DNA from 4 places in the Streptomyces sp. NPDC090077 genome. Region 2 is predicted to be linked to each of the others. Evidence: riboswitches for the same ligand, from Rfam matches in the RefSeq annotation. Region 2 holds a riboswitch; each other region holds the start of a gene.

Evidence for each region. A riboswitch is a leader RNA that binds a small molecule or an ion and turns the genes downstream of it on or off. The one in region 2 is predicted to bind cobalamin.
Region 1: linked by a shared signal. The riboswitch ahead of cobN (cobaltochelatase subunit CobN) and the one ahead of metE (5-methyltetrahydropteroyltriglutamate--homocysteine S-methyltransferase) in region 2 are both predicted to bind cobalamin.
Region 3: linked by a shared signal. The riboswitch ahead of ACIPW5_RS29300 (energy-coupling factor ABC transporter permease) and the one ahead of metE (5-methyltetrahydropteroyltriglutamate--homocysteine S-methyltransferase) in region 2 are both predicted to bind cobalamin.
Region 4: linked by a shared signal. The riboswitch ahead of ACIPW5_RS15450 (ribonucleoside-diphosphate reductase subunit alpha) and the one ahead of metE (5-methyltetrahydropteroyltriglutamate--homocysteine S-methyltransferase) in region 2 are both predicted to bind cobalamin.

Annotation. Positions count from the first base shown of each region.
Region 1 covers NZ_JBIVEG010000046.1:31,969-36,911, forward strand. Annotated here, with positions in the region: gene cobN (cobaltochelatase subunit CobN) at 1-2,777, opposite strand, end outside; cobalamin riboswitch at 2,810-2,967, opposite strand; gene ACIPW5_RS37730 (cobalamin biosynthesis protein CobG) at 3,549-4,823, shown strand; gene ACIPW5_RS37735 (precorrin-8X methylmutase) at 4,828-4,943, shown strand, end outside.
Region 2 covers NZ_JBIVEG010000001.1:631,940-636,882, reverse strand. Annotated here, with positions in the region: gene metE (5-methyltetrahydropteroyltriglutamate--homocysteine S-methyltransferase) at 1-1,677, opposite strand, end outside; cobalamin riboswitch at 1,844-2,070, opposite strand; gene ACIPW5_RS02785 (serine hydrolase domain-containing protein) at 2,161-3,546, opposite strand; gene ACIPW5_RS02780 (TetR/AcrR family transcriptional regulator) at 3,686-4,378, shown strand; gene ACIPW5_RS02775 (ATP-binding protein) at 4,425-4,943, opposite strand, start outside.
Region 3 covers NZ_JBIVEG010000022.1:98,520-103,462, reverse strand. Annotated here, with positions in the region: gene ACIPW5_RS29315 (SsgA family sporulation/cell division regulator) at 50-460, shown strand; gene ACIPW5_RS29310 (hypothetical protein) at 544-1,056, shown strand; gene ACIPW5_RS29305 (flavodoxin family protein) at 1,090-1,809, opposite strand; cobalamin riboswitch at 1,929-2,126, shown strand; gene ACIPW5_RS29300 (energy-coupling factor ABC transporter permease) at 2,155-2,853, shown strand; gene ACIPW5_RS29295 (energy-coupling factor ABC transporter substrate-binding protein) at 2,853-3,200, shown strand; gene cbiQ (cobalt ECF transporter T component CbiQ) at 3,204-3,953, shown strand; gene ACIPW5_RS29285 (energy-coupling factor ABC transporter ATP-binding protein) at 3,944-4,771, shown strand; gene ACIPW5_RS29280 (PadR family transcriptional regulator) at 4,797-4,943, shown strand, end outside.
Region 4 covers NZ_JBIVEG010000007.1:288,550-293,492, reverse strand. Annotated here, with positions in the region: gene ACIPW5_RS15465 (carbon starvation CstA family protein) at 1-967, shown strand, start outside; gene ACIPW5_RS15460 (YbdD/YjiX family protein) at 964-1,161, shown strand; gene ACIPW5_RS15455 (GNAT family N-acetyltransferase) at 1,383-1,877, shown strand; cobalamin riboswitch at 1,894-2,031, shown strand; gene ACIPW5_RS15450 (ribonucleoside-diphosphate reductase subunit alpha) at 2,175-4,571, shown strand; gene ACIPW5_RS15445 (ribonucleotide-diphosphate reductase subunit beta) at 4,571-4,943, shown strand, end outside.

The DNA of each region.
Region 1 (4,943 bases), on a different contig from region 2:
CCGATGACGTGCGGGAACGCGTCGCGGAAGAAGCCCGAGATGCGCAGGGTCACGTCGATGCGGGGTCGGCCGAGCTCGGACAGCGGGATCGCCTCGACGCCCGTGACGCGGCGCGAGGCCTCGTCCCAGACCGGGCGGACGCCCAGCAGGGCGAGGGCCTCCGCGACGTCGTCGCCGGCCGTGCGCATCGCGCTCGTGCCCCACAGGGACAGGCCCACGGAGGCCGGCCACTCGTCGTCGTGGTCGGCGCGGTAGCGGGCGAGGAGCGAGTCCGCGAGGGCCTGGCCCGTCTCCCAGGCCAGCCGGGAGGGCACGGCCTTCGGGTCGACCGAGTAGAAGTTGCGGCCCGTCGGGAGGACGTTGACCAGGCCGCGCAGCGGGGAGCCCGACGGGCCGGCCGGGACGAAGCCGCCGTCCAGGGCCCGGACCACGTGGGCGATCTCGTCCGTGGTGCCGGCCAGGCGCGGGACCACCTCGTGCGCCGCGAAGGACAGGATGTCGGAGACCGCCTGCGGGTGGCCCGCCGAGACCGCGGCGACCGCCGCCGGGTCCCACTCCGCGTCCTCCATCGCCTGGACCAGCGACCGGGCCGTCTCCTCGACGGTGTCCGCCGCCGTGCGCGTCGCCGCCGACTCGTCGAGGCCGAGGGCCTCGCGCAGGCCGGGCAGGGCGGAGGTGCCGCCCCAGATCTGGCGGGCGCGCAGGATGGACAGGACCAGGTTGACCCGGCCCTCACCGGTCGGGGCGCCGCCGAGGACGTGCAGGCCGTCGCGGATCTGGGCGTCCTTGACCTCGCACAGCCAGCCGTCGACGTGCAGCAGGAAGTCGTCGAAGCCGTCGTCGTCCGGGCGCTCTTCGAGACCCAGGTCGTGGTCCAGCTTCGCCGCCTGGATCAGCGTCCAGATCTGGGCGCGGATCGCCGGCAGCTTCGACGGGTCCATGGAGCTGATCTGGGCGTACTCGTCCAGGTGCTGCTCCAGGCGCGCGATGTCGCCGTACGACTCCGCGCGGGCCATCGGCGGCACCAGGTGGTCGACCAGGGTGGCGTGCACGCGCCGCTTGGCCTGCGTGCCCTCGCCCGGGTCGTTCACCAGGAAGGGGTAGACGAGGGGGAGGTCGCCGAGTGCGGCGTCGGGCGCGCAGGACGCGGAGAGGCCCGCGTTCTTGCCCGGCAGCCACTCCAGGTTGCCGTGCTTGCCGAGGTGGATCATCGCGTCGGCGCCGAAACCGCCGTCCTCGGCCGCCGCCTGGATCCAGCGGTACGCCGCCAGGTAGTGGTGCGAGGGCGGCAGATCCGGGTCGTGGTAGATCGCGATCGGGTTCTCGCCGAAGCCGCGCGGCGGCTGGATCAGGATGAGCAGGTTCCCGCGGCGCAGGGCCGCGAGGACGATGTCGCCCTCCGGGTTCGAGGAGCGGTCCACGAACATGTTGCCGGGGGCCTCGCCCCAGTGCTCCTCGACGCTCTCGCGCAGGTCGGCGGGCAGCTCGGCGAACCAGCGCCGGTAGTCGGCGGCCGGGATGCGGACCGGGTTGCGGGCCAGCTGCTCCTCGGTCAGCCAGTCCTGGTCGTGGCCGCCGGCCTCGATCAGGGCGCGGATCAGCTCGTCGCCGTCGCCGGAGACCAGACCGGGGATCTCCGTCACGGGGCCGAAGTCGTAGCCGTGCGCGATGAGCGTGCGCAGCAGCTCGACGGCGCTGGCCGGGGTGTCCAGGCCGACCGCGTTGCCGATGCGGGAGTGCTTGGTCGGGTACGCGGAGAGGACCAGGGCGATCTTCTTGTCGGCGCGCTCGATGTGCCGCAGCCGGGCGTGGCGCACCGCGATGCCGGCGACGCGGGCGGCGCGCTCGGTGTCGGCCACGTACGCGGGCAGGCCGTCCTCATCGATCTCCTTGAAGGAGAACGGGACGGTGATCAGGCGGCCGTCGAACTCGGGGACGGCGACCTGGGTGGCGGCGTCGAGCGGGGACAGGCCCTCGTCGTTCTCCTCCCAGGTGCCGCGCGAACCCGTCAGGCACAGGGCCTGGAGGATCGGCACGCCCAGCCCGGCCAGCGCGCCCGCGTCCCAGGACTCGTCGTCCCCGCCCGCGGAGGCGGTGGCGGGACGGGTGCCGCCGGCGGCGAGCACCGTGGTGACGATCGCGTCGGCGGTGGCCAGGGCCTCCAGCAGCTCCGGCTCGGGGGAGCGCAGGGAGGAGACGTAGAGGGGGAGCGGCTGCCCGCCCTTGGCCTCGACGGCGTTGCAGAGGGCATGCACGAAGGCGGTGTTGCCGCTCATCTGGTGCGCGCGGTAGTAGAGCACCGCGACCCGGGGGCCGGAGCCCTGCGCGGGGGTGCGCTCCAGGTGGCCCCAGGTGGGGGAGGCGGCGGCGGGCTCGAAGCCGTGGCCGGTGAGCAGGACGGTGTCCGAGAGGAAGCGGGCCAGCTGCTCCAGGTTGGCCGGGCCGCCGTGCGCGAGGTAGCGGTGCGCCTCGGCGGCGATGCCGATCGGGACCGTGGAGGCCTCCATCAGCTGCGCGTCGGGAGCCTGTTCGCCGGTCAGCACGACCACGGGGCGGGTCTGCCCGGCGGCGAGGAGCACGTCGAGGCCCTCCTGCCAGGCGCGGAGACCGCCGAGGAGGCGTACGACGACCAGTCCGACACCGTCGAGCAGGCCGGGCAGGTCGTCGAGGGGGAGGCGGGAGGGGTTCGCGAACCGGTACGGCACGGGGCCGCCGGCGACGTTCGCGGCGCGGGCGCTGAGCAGATCGGTGTCGGACGTCGACAGCAGCAGGATCATGCGGCGGCAGGCCTTCCTCGGGGTTTCCGCGCCCCGGGCAGTGAGGACGGCGGGAGTTCCTGACTCACCCGGCCGATCGCTCCGCGGGGTTCACAGTGGCGGGACCGCGCCGGAATCGCACCGGGCTTCCTCCCATGTCGCCGTCCTCGGCGATGACGGGCCGAGCGGCCCGTCGGAAGGTCATCTTAGGCGGCCTTTTCCCTGGCCGGGAGTGGGGGTGGGGTGCCTTGCCCGGGCCCGGGGGGTGGGCCGGGGGCGCCGGGGGCGGGTGGGGGCGGTGGGGTGCCGGTGCCGGTGCCGGTGCCGGCGGGTGCGGGTGCGGGGTGGGGGTCGCTGCGCGGGCTGCTCCCCGCCCCGCCCTTCGCCCGTTCCCCGGGGCTGCGCCCCGGACCCGCCTTGGGGCTGCGCCCCGGACCCGCCCCGCGGTTGTGCGCTGGGCCTGTGCCGGACCCGCCCCTGGGCTGCGCCGCCCCAGGCCTGAGCCGGGCCTGCGGCCCGGACACGCCTTGGGGCTGCGCCCCGGACGCGCCCCGCGGTTGTGCGCTGGGCCCGCCCCGGGGTTTGCCCCGGGCCTGCCCCGGGCCCGCCCCGGGTTGTGTCCCAGCCTGAGCCGGGCCTGAGCCGGGCCTGCGGCCCGGGCCCGGCTTGGGGCTGTGCCCCTCGGTGCTGTGGCCTGGAGTCGGGGGCCGGTGTTGGGGCTGGGGGTGTGGTGGGGTGGAGGTGCTGGTCGGGGTGGCGACGGACACAGGTCGGGGGTGGGGAATCGTGGGTATGCTCGCGGCCATGCCGCCCCAGCCACCTTCCGCCGCATCGCGGGACGAACCCGTCATACGCGACCGCGGCGACGCCTGCCCCGGCGCGCTGCGGCTGCACGCCGCCGATGACGGGTACCTGGCGCGCGTCCGGATCCCCGGCGGGCTGCTCACCGCTGCGCAGGCCGCCGTGCTCGGCGACGCCGCGGACCGGTTCGGGGACGGGCACCTGGAACTCACCTCGCGCGGCAACGTCCAGCTGCGCGGTCTCGCCGACGGCTGCGGCGCCGGGCTCGCGGAGCTGCTCGACGGTGCCGGGCTGCTGCCCGCGCCCGGCCACGAGCGGGTCCGCAACATCGTGGCCACCCCGCTGGGCGGGCCCCGCCTCGCGGACCGGGTCCGGGAGCTGGACCGGCTGCTCTGCGCGAGCACCCGGGCGACGGGCCTGTCCGGGCGGTTCCTCTTCGCCCTCGACGACGGCCGCGGGGACGTCGCCGCCCTCGACCCCGACGTGACCGTGTTCGGCGACGGCGACGGCCACCGGGCCGTGGTGCGGCTCGGAGCCGCCGTCGATGCCGTCGAGGTGGCCGCCGGCGACGCGGCCCGGGCGGCGCTGCTGGCCGCCGAGTACTTCCTCGACGCCGCCGACGCCGCCGGGACCCGGCCCTGGCGGGTCGCCGAGCTGCCCGCCGGACAGGCCCTGGACGGCGGGGAGTTCGCCCGCCGGCTGGCCGCCGCCGGCATCGGCGCCGTCCGCCTGCCCGAGGCGGCGCGGCCGTACGCGCCGCCGCCCCGGCCCGGGGTGCACGGCGACGCCCTGTGCGTCCTGCCCCCGCTCGGCCGTCCGGACTCCGCCCAGTGGCGGCTGCTGGCCGAGGTCGCCGACACCGCCGGCGGCGAGCTGCGCGTCACCCCGTGGCGCAGCGTCGTCCTGCCCGGCCCCGACCCCGGCGACGGGCGCGCCCTGCTCGCCGCGGCGGGCCTGGTGACCGGGCCCGACAGCCCCTGGCTGTCCGTCACCGCCTGTACGGGAAGGCCCGGTTGCGCCAAGTCCCTCGCGGACGTGCGCGCCGACGCGCGTGCCGTCGTACGGGAAGGGCGGACGGACGCCGCCGCGCTGCCCGTGCACTGGTCCGGCTGCGCCCGCCGCTGCGGACACCCGCGCGGCACCGCCTGGGCGGACCTGGTCGCCACCCCCGACGGGTACGAACTCGACGGCCGGCCCACGCCGTTCGCAGACCTGGCGGCCGCCCTCACGGCCGCACGCACCACCACAACACCCGCATCGCAGTGAAGAAATGAGCGAGTACACCGTGTTCGAGTACGAGAAGGACGGCGCCGCGATCTACCGCCAGTCCTTTGCCACGATCCGCGCCGAGGCGGACCTCTCCGGGCTGCCCGCCTCGGTCGCCCA
Region 2 (4,943 bases):
CGTCTGCGCCTGCGCGAACGTCGTCCAGCGGACGGTCATCGGCTCCGGCCGGGAGATGTCTCCGGCCAGGACGGGCGGGCGGACGTAGCGGGTGCCGTAGGACTGCACCCAGCCGTGCTGCGTGGCGACGTAGCCGGCCAGCTGCTCCGCGAAGTACTGCACCATGTCGTTGCGTTCGGGCTCGCCGTGCACCAGCACGTCGACGCCGGTCTTCTCCTGGAACGAGATCACCTCGCGGATCTCGTTCTCGATCCGCTCCTCGTACCCGGCCGCGTCGATGCGGCCGGCCCGCAGGTCGGCGCGGGCCACGCGCAGCTCGTCGGTCTGCGGGAACGAGCCGATGGTGGTGGTGGGCAGGACCGGCAGTGCCAGGTGGGCGCGCTGCGCAGCGGTGCGCTGCGCGTAGGGCTGGGAGCGGCGGCCGTCCGCGTCGGTGATCGCGGCGGTGCGGGCCCGGACGGCGGGGTCGTGGGTGATGGCGGACTGGGCGCGCGAGGCGAGGTCGGCGCGGTTGGCGGCCAGCTCCGCGGCGATCACGTCGGTGCCCCGGGCGAGGCCGCGGGCGAGGGTGCTGATCTCGGTGGTCTTCTGCCGGGCGAAGGCGAGCCAGCGCCGGACCTGCGGGTCGACGTCCCGTTCGGCGTTGGCGTCCAGCGGGACGTGCAGCAGGGAGCAGGACGCCGAGACGTCGACCCGGTCGGCGAGGCCCAGGAGCGTGCCGAGGGTGGCCAGGGACTTCTGGTGGTCGTTGATCCAGATGTTGCGGCCGTTGACGACGCCCGCGACCAGGCGCTTGCCCGGCAGCCCGCCGATCGCGGCGAGGGCGTCGAGGTTCGAGGCGGCGGATTCGGTGAAGTCGAGGGCGAGTCCCTCGACCGGGGCGGCTGCGAGGACCTGGAGGGCGTCGCCGAGCCGGCCGAAGTAGGAGGCCACGAGCAGCTTGGGCCGGTCCGTCGCCCCGCCCAGCTCGCGGTAGGCGCGGGCGGCGGCGTTCAGGTCGGCCGGGGTGCGGTCCTGGACCAGGGCGGGCTCGTCGACCTGCACCCACTCGGCGCCGGCGGCGCGCAGGTCGGCCAGGACCTGGGCGTAGACGGGAAGCAGCCGGTCGAGCAGGGTGATCGGCTGGAAGTCGGCGGCCACGCCGGGGGCGGGCTTGGCGAGCAGCAGGTAGGTGACGGGGCCGACGAGGACCGGGCGGGCCGAGTGGCCGAGCGCGAGGGCCTCCTTCAGCTCGGCGACCTGCTTGGCGGAGTCGGCGGTGAAGACGGTGTCGGGACCGAGCTCGGGGACCAGGTAGTGGTAGTTGGTGTCGAACCACTTGGTCATCTCCAGCGGGGCCACGTCCTGCGTGCCGCGCGCCATCGCGAAGTAGCCGTCGAGGGCATCGGCGGTGGTGGCCTCCCGGTGCCGCTCGGGGACGGCACCGACCATCACACTGGTGTCCAGGACGTGGTCGTAGTACGAGAAGTCGCCGGTCGGCACCTCGTGGATGCCGGCCTCGGCCAGCTGCTGCCAGTTCGAACGGCGCAGCTCGGCAGCGGTCTGCCGGAGGGCGTCGGCGCTGACGCGGCCCTTCCAGTAGCCCTCGATCGCCTTCTTCAGTTCGCGGTTGCGACCCTGTCGGGGGTAGCCGTACACGGTGGCTCGTGCTGCCGCGGCTGCGGGCTTCGCTGTCACGGAACTCTCCTTCGCGAGATGTGTCCAGAACATCCCGGACGACGGGACGCGGACGCGAAGGGAACGACAGAACGGACGGGCCACGTCACGGTGGAACACCGCACGCGCCGCTCGCTGTGTACGCCGACCCGCCCACGAGGTCACCGGGACATCCGCCTGCGGAACGGTCCGCGGGCGGGCAACGGGCAGGTCTTCGGACTCGCGGGCACGCCTGCCGGTCTCCCGGCGGGCACCTACTGGCCGTCGCTTCCCAGGACCGTTGTCCGGTCCCAGTGCGTATGACGGCGGTCGTTCCCGCTCACCGCTGCGGGGCAGTCCCGGATTCCCACCGGGTTCCCTCTTACGACGCATCCCGCCTGGCGGACGGGGCGAACCAGCTGCCCGGCCAGAGTAAGGTGCCGGATCGCCCGGCGACGAGATGTGTCCGTCATTCGGACGCTGAAATGAGATGCCCGGTGCGGGGCGGGGCAGGCGTCCGGCCCGTCACGCCGAGGCGGCGGTGGCCCGGTTGAAGACGCGGCCGCCGAGGTCGATGCCGGCGACGGATCCGTCCGCGTCGCGGGAGAAGTAGCCGCGCTGGCCCTGCAGTCCGCCGCCGGTGACGATGAACTCGTCGCCGTCTCCGGGCAGCAGGCCCAGGGCGGCCGGTTCGTAGTCCGCGGGCATCTCGAAGTCGGCGGCCGCGCGGATCTCCGGCTTGATCGTGACCGCCAGGGTGAGTTCCGCCCCGTCGGTGGCGACGGTGAGGGTCATGGCGTCGTTCGCGTAGTCTCCGACGACCTCCCGGGCCCGTGCCCCGTCGTACGGGAGCGGCTCCGGATCCTCGTCCACGACGCCGAGGTAGTGCTCCAGGGCCCAGCGGACGGCGGCGCGGTTGAAGGGGATGCCGTCCGGCCCGGCGTTGGACAGGGCGACCACGGCGAAGTTCCGCTCGGGCACGATCACCAGCTCGGCGAACTGGCCGTTGGCCGAACCGCCGTGCTCGATGGTCCGGACGCCGTCCACCTCGCGCAGGAACCAGCAGATGCCGAAGCCGTCGCCGAGGTTGCTGCCGCGCAGCTCGACCGTCTGCTCGCGCATCCGGTGCAGCAGCCCGGCGGGCAGCAGCTGCTCGCCGTCGTGCGTCCGGCCGTCGCCGAGGTGGAAGCGCGCCCAGGCGAGGACGTCGGACGCCGAGGAGGCGAGGCCGCCCCCGGGGTTGTTGCCGCGGGTGAGCCGCCACTCCTTCGCGACGGCGAGGGTGCCGTTCCCGTCGGGGTTGTGGCCCACGGCGAAGCGGCGGGTCATGACGTCGGCGGTGCCGAAGAAGCTGTTCGACAGGCCCAGGGGCTCGAACAGGAGGGAGGCGACGGCCCGTTCGTACGTCAGGCCGGTGACGTTCTCCACGACGCGGCCCAGGAGGTTGTAGGCGGCCTGGCTGTACGAGGCCCGGTCCCCGGGACGGCCGACCTGCTCCAGCTCGGCCAGCCTCCCCACGAAACCGGCCAGGGCGTCGTCACCGTCCCCGGTGTCCACGATGACGTTCCAGCCCAGGCCCGAGGTGTGGTTGAGGAGCTGCATGACCGTGATCGCTTCCGCGGCCTTCCCGTCCGCCAGGGCGAGTTCGGGAACGTAGCGGCGTACCGGCGCGTCCAGCGCGACGCGGCCGTCCGCGACCAGTCGCATCAGGGCCGTCGCGGTGAAGGTCTTCGTCGCGGAGCCGATCTGGAACAGCGTGTGCTCGTCGACGGGGAGCGGGTGGTCGATGCTCGTCACCCCGTGGCTCGCGAAGCTCTCCCGGCCGTCCGTCCACACGCCGACGGTGACGCCCGGGATGCCGAACTCCCCGGCGGCGGCCTGGACGAACTCGGACAGTGCTGCGTCGGACATCGTGTTCCCCCTTGTCGGTGCCGCGGCCTCCGCGGCTTCCTGCACTTTGTTCAAGTAGAAGGTAAGCCGTCACTTGAACTAAGTGCAAGCAAGTTCCTGAACTTTGTGCAACTCCGGGTGGCGGGCCTATCGTGAGCGCATGCCGCGCGAGAAGATGACCAAGGAACAGATCGTCCGGACCGCCGTCGACCTGCTGGACGACGAAGGCCTGGAGGGCCTCAACATGCGGGCGCTGGGCGCGCGGCTGGGAACCGTCGCCACCGCCGTCTACTGGCACGTCAAGAACAAGGACGACCTCGTCCTGCTCGCCGGTGACCACGTCTGGAACGAGATCGAACTCCCCGACCTCGACGCCGTCGACTGGCGCACCGCCGCCGCATCGATGGCCGAGAACCTGCACGCGATGCTCACCCGGCACCCCTGGCTCACCCAGGCGTTCGGCTCCTACGTCATCTACGGGCCCGGCAAGGCCCGCCACGACGACCACTGCCTCGCCCTCTACGAGAAGGCGGGCTTCACCGGCGAGGACGCGGACCAGGCCGCGGCCGCCGTCTTCACCTACGTGCTGGGCAGCGCCCTGGGCGTATCGGCCGTGGCGTCCCTGACGCGCAGGCTCGCCCGCGGCGGCGGCGATCCGGACGCACTGCTCCAGGACGCCGTGGCCCGCGCCGGCGAGGCCGCGAAGGGGTTCCCGCGGCTGCGCGCCCGGCTCGAAGCCCCCGACGCCGCCCGGTACGCGGCGGCCCCCGACGCCGCCTTCGCACGGGGCCTCCGTGCCCTCCTCGGCGGCCTGGAGGAGCAGTTGCGGGACGGGGACGGCCCGCGGGCCTAGCCCGCCGGGCGCGGTGGACGGCGGCCCCGCCGGCGGGGTGGCGGCGTCAGGTCACGGCGGTCGCCGGGAGCTCCGGTGACACCGGAGGGCCGTCCCCCGCCACGGGGAGGGTGAGGACCATGGTGAGGCCGCCGCCCGGGGTGTCCTCGGCCGTCAGGGTGCCGCCGATGGCCTCGGTGAAGCCGCGGGCGACCGCGAGGCCGAGGCCGACTCCCGCGCCGCGAGGGGCGTCCCCGTGGCGCTGGAAGGGTTCGAAGATGCGGTCCTTGGCCTCGTCGGGGACCCCGGGTCCACGGTCGACGACCCGGACCTCCACCCGGCTCGCCAGGGCGCTGGCGGCGACGTTGACGGGTCGGCCGGGCGGGCTGTACTTGACGGCGTTCTCGACGATGTTGGCGACGGCCCGCTCCAGGAGACCGCGGTCGACGGCGACCATCGGCAGGGTCTCCGGGATGTCCAGCTCCACGCTGTCCTCCGGTACGCCGCCCAGGGCCATGGGGACGACCTCGTCGAGGTCGGTCTCCCGGATCAGCGGGACGACCGTGCCGGTGTTGAGCCGGGACAT
Region 3 (4,943 bases), on a different contig from region 2:
GCCGGAAGGGCTGCGGGAAGACCCTGCGCGCGACGAGAGGCAGCCGCCGATGGCCACCATCACCGAACAGAGACTCCTGCCGCTCCGGCTGGAAGCCGCCCCCCTGTCCGTCCCCCTCACCGGCCGGTTCGTCTACCGCACGGACCGCCCGTACGAGGTGGCCGTCGACTTCCGCGGCGCCGGGACGCACCTGGCCCGCTGGGTCTTCTCCCGGGAGCTGCTGCTCGACGGGCAGAGCAGCGCCACCGGCGAGGGCGACATCCAGGTGTGGCCGCGCTGGAGCGGCTCGGAGCCGCGCGTCCTGCTCGGCTTCAGCAACGGCGAGCAGAGCTGCGTGGTCTCCGCCCGCGCCAAGGACGTGCGCGAGCTGTGCCGGCGGATGACGGAGCTGGTGCCGGTCGGGCAGGAGCGGCGCCACTACGACCTGGACGCACAGCTGAGCGCGCTGCTGGCTTTCTGAGGCGGCGCGCGCAACCGTACGCCCCCCGGCGGTGTCCTATGAGATGACAGGCAGTCCCCGTCTCACGGAACCGGGGAGACATCATGCGTCACCCGCACCGCCGCCGGCTCGTGGCCATCGCCACGGGTGCCCTGCTCACCGCCGGGCTCGCGCTCTCCGCGTCACCGGCTTCCGCCGCCACCACGACCACCCGCACCCAGACGCCCCTCGTCGTCAACGCCCGCTGGGGCGGGCACTGCACGTACGACCGGCTCGTGATCGACCTCCAGGGCTACGTGCCCCCGGTCACCGTCACGCCCGTGTCCGAGCTCGTCTACGACGGATCGGGCCAGCCGGTACCGCTGGCCGGGAAGTACTTCCTGGAGATCCGCCTGCACCCGGCCGCCGGTCACAACGACGCCGGGCAGAACGTCTACCAGGGCCCCAGGCTCCAGAAGATCTACCTCAGCAAGCTCAAGGGCATGGCCATGACCGGCGACTACGAGGGGTACGTGACCTTCGGCGCCGCCTTCGACACCAAGCCGACCTGGAAGACCTCCGTCCTGCACGCGCCCGAGCGGCTCGTGCTGGACTTCCCGCACCCCAACACCTGCTGACCCGCGTACCGCCCGGAGCCCGCCGGCCCGCTGCTAGCGGTGTTCCGGGTTGGGGAAGTCGAAGCGGCAGCCGGCGTCCCACAGGGAGCGCTGGTTGCCGTGGGCCGGCATGCCGCCGGAGCGCTTGAGGAGCGCTGCCAGGTGCATCAGGTTCCAGGACATGAAGGTGGTGTTCCGGTTGGTGAAGTCGTTCTCCGGACCGCCCGAGCCCGGGTCCAGGTAGGAGGGGCCGGGGCCGGCCTCCCCGATCCAGCCGGCGTCGGCCTGGGGCGGGATGGCGTAGCCGAGGTGCTGGAGGCTGTAGAGGACGTTCATGGCGCAGTGCTTGACGCCGTCCTCGTTCCCCGTGATCAGTGCTCCGCCGACGCGCCCGTAGTAGGCGTACTGGCCGTGCTCGTTCAGCAGCGACGAGCAGGCGTAGAGCCGCTCGATGACCTGCTTCATGACGGAGCTGTTGTCGCCGAGCCAGATCGGGCCGCACAGCACCAGGATGTCGGCGTCCATGATCCGGCTGTACAGGACCGGCCACTGGTCGCTGTCCCAGCCGTGTTCGGTCATGTCCGGCCAGACGCCGGTGGCGATGTCGTGGTCGACGGCACGGATCAGCGAGGTGCGGGCGCCGGCCGACTCCATCACGGCCCGGCTCCGCGCGATCAGGCCCTCGGTGTTGCTGGTCTCGGGGGAGCGTTTGAGGGTGCAGTTCACGTAGACGGCGGAGAGGTCCTCGTAGCGGGGGCTGTCGTCGTCGGCCATGTCCTCCACCGTGCCGGGCGCCCGGCGGACCGGCCAGCGGGCGGGGCCCGTCCGGGTGCGCGGCGGGGCGGCGGCCGGGTGGCCGGATCGGTCCGGGTTGTGACGGTCCGTACGGACGACTAGGGTCGTCTGGCCTTGGTGTTCGGGAAACCGGTGGGAAACCGGTGCGGCCCTCGCCACTGTGATCGGGAAGTCCGGCTCCACTCCCTCGCGGGAAGCCACTGGGCCCGCGTGGGAGACCGCACGGGCCCGGGAAGGCGGAGCCAGGGCATCAGTACCCGTGAGCCAGGAGACCGGCCGGGGCGCGTCGTCCATCCACGAGGTGCTGGAGAGGTCTCCCGAACCATGCATATAGCCGAGGGGTTCCTGCCCCCTTTGCACGCGGTCGCCTGGGGCGCCGCGTCCGCCCCCTTCGTCGTCCACGGGGTCCGCGCGCTGACCCGCGAGGTGAAGTCGAACCCGGAGAGCACCCTGCTGCTCGGAGCGTCCGGTGCGTTCACTTTCGTCCTGTCCGCCCTGAAGATCCCTTCCGTGACGGGCAGTTGCTCCCACCCGACGGGGACGGGGCTCGGGGCCATCCTCTTCCGGCCGCCGATCATGGCGGTGCTCGGCACGATCACCCTGCTGTTCCAGGCCCTGCTGCTGGCCCACGGCGGGCTCACCACGCTCGGCGCCAACGTCTTCTCGATGGCCATCGCCGGCCCCTGGGCGGGCTACGGGGTCTACCGGCTGCTGCGCAAGTCCGGCGCGCCCCTGATGGTGACCGTCTTCTTCGGCGCGTTCTTCGCCGACCTGGTCACCTACTGCGTCACCTCGGTCCAGCTGGCGCTGGCCTTCCCCGACCCGGCGAGCGGCTTCCTGGGCTCCCTGGAGAAGTTCGCGGGCATCTTCGCCCTCACCCAGATCCCGCTCGCGATCAGCGAGGGCCTGCTGACGGTGCTCGTGATGCGGCTGCTGATGCAGTCCAGCAAGTCGGACCTGGTCCGGCTCGGGGTCGCGAAGCTGACCGGCGGCAAGGGCGCGAAGCAGGAGGCGGCGGTCTGATGACCAGGAACGCGAAGATCAACACCCTGCTGCTGCTCGTGGTGGCGGCACTGGCCGTGCTCCCCCTCGCGCTGGGGCTCGGCGACGGCAAGGAGGAGCCGTTCGCCGGCGCCGACGCGCAGGCGGAGAGCGCCATCACCGAGCTGAAGCCGGACTACGAGCCCTGGTTCTCCCCGCTGTACGAACCCCCCTCGGGCGAGGTCGAGTCCGCACTGTTCGCCCTCCAGGCGGCGCTCGGGGCGGGCGTGCTCGCCTACTACTTCGGCGTCCGCAAGGGCCGCCGCCAGGGCGCGGCGCAGGCCCTCGCACAGTCCGGGGCCGGGGCCGAGCAGACCCCGGAGCCGTAGGCGGTGCTGCCGATCGACGTGGCGGCCCACTCCAGCCGCTGGCGGGGGCGCCACCCGCTGGAGAAGGCCCTGCTGGGCCTCGGGCTCACCGTCACCGCGGTGTGCCTGCCGCCCTGGCCCGGCGGGCCGCTGGTGGCGGCCGCGACCCTGGCCGTGCTGCTCGGCCCGGCCGGGGTGGCCCCGCGGCAGCTGTGGCGGGCCTTCCGGATCCCGCTGGGCTTCTGCGTGACCGGGGCGCTGCCGCTGCTGGTGTCGGTGGGCGGCCCGGACGGCTTCCTCGCCCCGGCCCCGGACGGGCCCCGGCACGCGGCCGAACTGCTGCTGCGCACCTCGGCGGCCTCGCTCGGAGTGCTGCTGTTCGCCTTCACCACCCCGGTCTCCGACGTGCTGCCCCGGCTGGTGCGGGCCGGGGTGCCGGCCCCCGTCGTGGACGTGGCCCTGGTGATGTACCGGATCGGCTTCCTGCTGCTGGACTCGGTGGCGCAGGTCCGGCGCGCCCAGGCGGCCCGGCTCGGGCAGACCGGCCGGGCGGCGGTGTGGCGCTCGCTGGCCGGGCTCGCCGCGACCTCGTTCGTCCGGGCCTTCGACCGCGCGGCCCGGCTCCAGGAGGGGCTGGCGGGGCGCGGTTACGACGGCGCGCTGCGGGTGCTCGTGCCCGAGGCGACGCTGTCCCGGCGGTTCCTCGCGGGGTCCGCCGCCCTGCTGGCCGCCCTGGTCGCGGGGACACTCGTACTGAAGGAGCTGTGGCTGTGACCCCGTTGGTGGAGCTGGTCGGCGCGGGGTACGCGTACGAGGACGGCCCGGCCGTGCTGTCCGGGGTGGACTTCGGCATCGCCGAGGGCCGCGCGCTGGTGCTGCTGGGCCGCAACGGCAGCGGCAAGACCACCCTGATGCGGTTGCTGAGCGGTGGCCTGCGGCCCGGTTCGGGCTCGCTGCGGCTGGGCGGCGCGGAGGTGGCGTACGACCGCAAGGGGCTGGTCCGGCTGCGCACCTCGGTGCAGCTGGTGGTGCAGGACCCGGACGACCAGCTGTTCGCGGCCTCCGTGGAGCAGGACGTTTCCTTCGGCCCGATGAACCTGGGGCTGCCGGCGGCGGAGGTCCGCGAGCGGGTGGACGCCGCGCTGGCCGCGCTGGACATCACGGCGCTGCGGGACCGCCCGACGCACCTGCTGTCGTACGGGCAGCGCAAGCGCGCGGCGATCGCGGGCGCGGTGGCGATGGCCCCCCGGGTGCTGATCCTGGACGAGCCCACGGCCGGGCTCGACCCGGACGGGCAGGAACGCCTCCTGGACGTCCTCGCGGGACTGCGCGCGGCCGGCACCACGGTGGTCATGGCCACCCACGACGTGGACCTCGCGGTGCGCTGGGCCGACGACGCGGCCGTGCTGACCCCGTCGGGGATCCGCACGGGCCCCGCCGGGGAGCTGCTGGCGGATCCGGAGCTGCTCGCGTCGGCGGGGCTGCGGTCGGCCTGGGCGCCGGTGGTGGGCGCGTTCCTGCGGGCCCGGGGGGTGCTGGCGGACGGGGCGCCGGGGCCGCGTACGCCCGAGGAGCTCGCGGCGCTGGGCTGAAATCGCCCGCACCTAGGATGGCGGCATGTCGCTGCCGCACGCCATCCTCACCGCCCTGCTGGAGAAGCCCTCGTCGGGGCTGGAGCTGACCCGGCGGTTCGACAGGTCGATCGGCTACTTCTGGTCCTCGACGCACCAGCAGATCTACCGGGAGCTGGGGCGGCTGGAGGAG
Region 4 (4,943 bases), on a different contig from region 2:
CGGCGTCATCGGCGCCACCGTCCAGACCGCCTCGAAGGCGGTCACCGACTTCGGCTTCGCGATCAGCCCGGAGGCCCTCGCGCAGGCCGCGAAGGACGTCGAGGAGGCCAGCCTGCTGTCCCGCACGGGTGGCGCGCCGACCTTCGCACTCGGGATGTCGGAGATCTTCTCGTCGGTCATCGGCGGCGCCGGGATGAAGGCCTTCTGGTACCACTTCGCCATCATGTTCGAGGCCCTGTTCATCCTGACCACCGTCGACGCCGGCACCCGCGTCGGCCGGTTCATGCTCCAGGACACGCTCGGCAACGTGCACAAGTCCTTCAAGGACGTCAGCTGGAAGCCGGGCGTGTGGCTCGCGAGCGCCGTGGTCGTCGGCGGCTGGGGCTACTTCCTGTGGGTCGGCGTCAAGGACCCGCTGGGCGGCATCAACCAGCTCTTCCCGCTGTTCGGCATCGCGAACCAGCTGCTCGCGGCCGTCGCCCTGGCCGTCTGCACCACGCTGCTCGTCAAGTCCGGGCGGCTCAAGTGGGCCTGGGTCACGGGCGTCCCGCTGGCCTGGGACGTGGCCGTCACCCTCACCGCGAGCTACCAGAAGATCTTCTCGGACGACGTGAAGGTCGGCTTCTTCGCGCAGCGCGAGAAGTACCAGACCGGCATCGACGCCGGGAAGGTGCTGCCGCCCGCCAAGAACATGGACGACATGCACACCGTGGTCACCAACGCCACGGTCGACGGGGTGCTGTCGGCGCTGTTCGCGGTGCTGATCGTCATCGTGCTGGTGGACGCGGCCCGGGTCTGCCTCAAGGCCGTCCGCAACCCGGAGTCGGTCAGCCTCTCCGAGGTGCCGTGGACCGAGTCGAAGATCATCGCCCCGGCCGGGCTGATCGCCACCGCCGAGGAGAAGGCCGAGCTCGCGGCCGCCGGCCTCGACGGGGACGGCGGCAAGGCCAAGGAACCGGTCGCGTGAGCGGGGTGCGCGGGGCGCTGGCGAAGGCCCGGTTCTACGTCCGGGAGTTCTCCGGCGAGGCCGCGTACGACCGCTACGTCGCGCACGCCCGCGCCCACGACCCGGACGCCGAGGTCCTGACCCGGCGCGCCTTCGAGCGGGCCCGCACGGACGCCCGCGAGGCGGACCCCCGCGAGGGCTTCCGCTGCTGCTGAGGCCGTCCTACGCGGACGAAGGGCCCCGCCGTCACAGATCGAGACGGCGGGGCCCTTCGGCTTGGCCGGGGGCGCCCGTGCGGGCGATCTCCTCGAAGTCCTCGGTCGGCACGTGGGAACGGTGGCCGGTCATCACGGTCACGCCTCGCTCGCCTTCCAACGACGGTTGCTGATCCGACGACAGCGCCGACCACCGACACCCGTCCGGCACACTCGGCGGCATGGACATCGAGATCAGAACGGCGAGGGAAGACGAGTACGGGCGGCTCGGGGAAATCACCGGGACGGCCTACAGCGGGGACGGGCTGCTGGACCTGAACGAGGACGACGCCTACCTGAACGTCCTGCGCGACGTCGCCGGGCGGGCCGGGGACGGGGAGGTGCTCGTCGCCGTGGAGGACGGCCGGGTGCTCGGCGGAGTGACGTTCGCCGCACCCGGGAGCCGGCTCGCGGACGTGGCCGGGCCGCAGGAGGCCGAGTTCCGGATGCTGGCGGTCGCCTCCGAGGCGCGCGGCAAGGGCGTCGGCGAGGCCCTCGTACGGGCCTGTGCCGAACGGGCCCGGGCCCTGGGGGTCGGGGCCCTCGTGCTGTCCACCCAGCCGGCCATGCTGGGCGCCCAGCGGATCTACGCGCGTCTGGGCTTCGTACGCACTCCGGAGCGCGACTGGTCGCCCATCCCGGCCCTGAAACTGCTCACCTACCGCCTGGAGCTGTAGCCACGCCGACACAACATGTGGTGGGTCGCGCGCGGGCGGCCCCCCACATGTATGCTCATCCTCGCTGTCGCCGCAGGGGAATCCGGTGCGAATCCGGAACTGTCCCGCAACGGTATGAAAAGTCCGAGGACCTGCCGACAGTGCGCCCGGGTCGACCGAACCGGGTGCCGACCACGTCCGGGCCTCGCGGTTGGGCCGGTGGACGCCATGCGGTGTGTCGCGATCCGTCGCGCCCGCGTGCGCCTCCCCGCGCCCCGACCCGCCGACGACCGGGCCGAGCGAGGGAGAGCTCCCGCCGTGACCATCGCGCCTTCTGCACCGCGCGCCGAGTCCGTTTCTGGCGACACCACCGAAGGCCCGGGGGCCGCGCTGCTGCGTACTCTCACCGAGCTGACCGCCGACCTCCCCGACACCGACCCCGGCCGGATCGCCGCCGCCGCCCTGCGCGGCCGCAGCGCCTCCGCCGACGAGGCCGAGCTGCGCGGGCTGGCCACCGAGGCCGCGGCGGGCCTGATCTCCGAGGACCCCGCCTACTCCCGGCTCGCCGCCCGCCTGCTGACGCTGGCCGTGGCCGACGAGGCCGCCGGCCAGGGCTCGACCTCCTTCGCCGAGTCCGTCGCCGTCGGCCACCGCGAGGGCCTGATCGCCGACCGCACCGCCGAGTTCGTCGCCGCCCACGCCGCCCGCCTGAACGCCCTGGTCGAGCACACGCTCGCCGAGGGCGCGGACGACCGCTTCGGCTTCTTCGGCCTGCGCACCCTGCACAGCCGCTACCTGCTGCGCCACCCCATCACCCGCCAGGTGATCGAGACCCCGCAGTACTTCATGCTGCGCGTGGCCTGCGGCCTCGCCGAGGACGAGAGCGTCCAGGCCGTCGAGGAAGTCGCCTCGCTGTACCGCCTGATGAGCCGGCTCGACTACCTGCCGTCCTCCCCCACGCTCTTCAACTCCGGCACCCGCCACCCGCAGATGTCCTCCTGCTACCTGCTGGACTCCCCGCTGGACGAGCTGGACTCGATCTACGACCGCTACCACCAGGTCGCGCGCCTGTCCAAGCACGCCGGCGGCATCGGCCTCTCGTACTCCCGCATCCGCGCCCGCGGTTCGCTGATCCGCGGCACCAACGGCCACTCCAACGGCATCGTGCCGTTCCTGAAGACCCTCGACGCCTCCGTCGCCGCCGTGAACCAGGGCGGCCGCCGCAAGGGCGCCGCCGCCGTCTACCTGGAGACCTGGCACGCGGACATCGAGGAGTTCCTGGAGCTCCGCGACAACACCGGCGAGGACCAGCGCCGTACGCACAACCTCAACCTCGCCCACTGGATCCCGGACGAGTTCATGCGCCGCGTGAACGCCGACGCCGACTGGTCGCTGTTCTCCCCGGCCGACGTCCCCGAGCTGGTGGACCTGTACGGCGACGAGTTCGACGCCGCCTACACCAAGGCCGAGGCGGCGGGCCTGGCCAAGAAGACCATGCCGGCCCGGGACCTCTACGGCCGCATGATGCGCACCCTCGCGCAGACCGGCCAGGGCTGGATGACCTTCAAGGACGCCTCCAACCGGACCGCGAACCAGACCGCGCTGCCCGGCACCGTCGTCCACTCCTCCAACCTCTGCACCGAGATCATCGAGGTCACCAACGACGGCGAGACGGCCGTCTGCAACCTCGGCTCGGTCAACCTCGGCGCGTTCGTCGCCGACGGCGACATGGACTGGGCGCGCCTGGACGAGACCGTCCGCACGGCCGTGACCTTCCTCGACCGCGTCGTGGACATCAACTTCTACCCGACCGAGCAGGCCGGCCGCTCCAACGCCAAGTGGCGTCCGGTGGGCCTGGGCGCGATGGGCCTCCAGGACGTCTTCTTCAAGCTGCGCCTGCCCTTCGACTCGGCCGAGGCGAAGGCCCTGTCCACGAAGATCTCCGAGCGGATCATGCTGGCCGCGTACGAGGCCTCCTGCGACCTCGCCGAGCGCTCCGGCCCGCTCCCGGCCTGGGCCGAGACCCGCACCGCCCAGGGCGTCCTGCACCCGGACCACTACGAGACCGAGCGCCACTGGCCCGAGCGCTGGGAGGCCCTGCGCGCCCGCGTCGCGCAGACCGGCATGCGCAACTCGCTGCTCCTCGCCATCGCCCCGACGGCGACGATCGCCTCGATCGCGGGCGTGTACGAGTGCATCGAGCCGCAGGTCTCGAACCTCTTCAAGCGCGAGACCCTCAGCGGCGAGTTCCTCCAGGTCAACGGCTACCTGGTGGAGGACCTCAAGCAGCTCGGCGTGTGGGACGCGCAGACCCGCGAGGCGCTGCGCGACTCCTCCGGCTCCGTCCAGGGCTTCGGCTGGATCCCGGCCGAGATCCGCGAGCTGTACCGCACGGCGTGGGAGATCCCGCAGCGCGGCCTGATCGACATGGCGGCGGCGCGCACGCCGTACCTGGACCAGAGCCAGTCGCTGAACCTGTTCCTGGAGACGCCCACCATCGGCAAGCTCAGCTCGATGTACGCGTACGCCTGGAAGCAGGGTCTGAAGACCACGTACTACCTGCGCTCCCGCCCGGCGACGAAGATCGCCCGTGCCGCCTCCGGCGCGGCCGCCGTCCCGGCCGCCGCCGCCCCGGCCCAGCTGCCCCAGGCCCTCGACGCCGAGGCGCTGGCCTGCTCCCTTGAGAACCCCGAGTCCTGCGAGGCCTGCCAGTAATGAGCTCCACCGACAAGAAGAACCTCCTGGACCCGGGCTTCGAGCTCACGCTCCGCCCGATGCGCTACCCGGACTTCTACGAGCGCTACCGGGACGCGATCAAGAACACCTGGACGGTGGAGGAGGTCGACCTCCACTCCGACGTCGCCGACCTCGCGAAGCTGACGCCGGCCGAGCAGCACATGATCGGCCGTCTGGTCGCGTTCTTCGCGACGGGCGACTCGATCGTCTCGAACAACCTGGTGCTGACGCTGTACAAGCACATCAACTCCCCGGAGGCGCGCCTGTACCTGTCGCGCCAGCTGTTCGAGGAGGCCGTGCACGTCCAGTTCTACCTGACGCTGCTCGACACCTACCTGCCCGACCCGGACG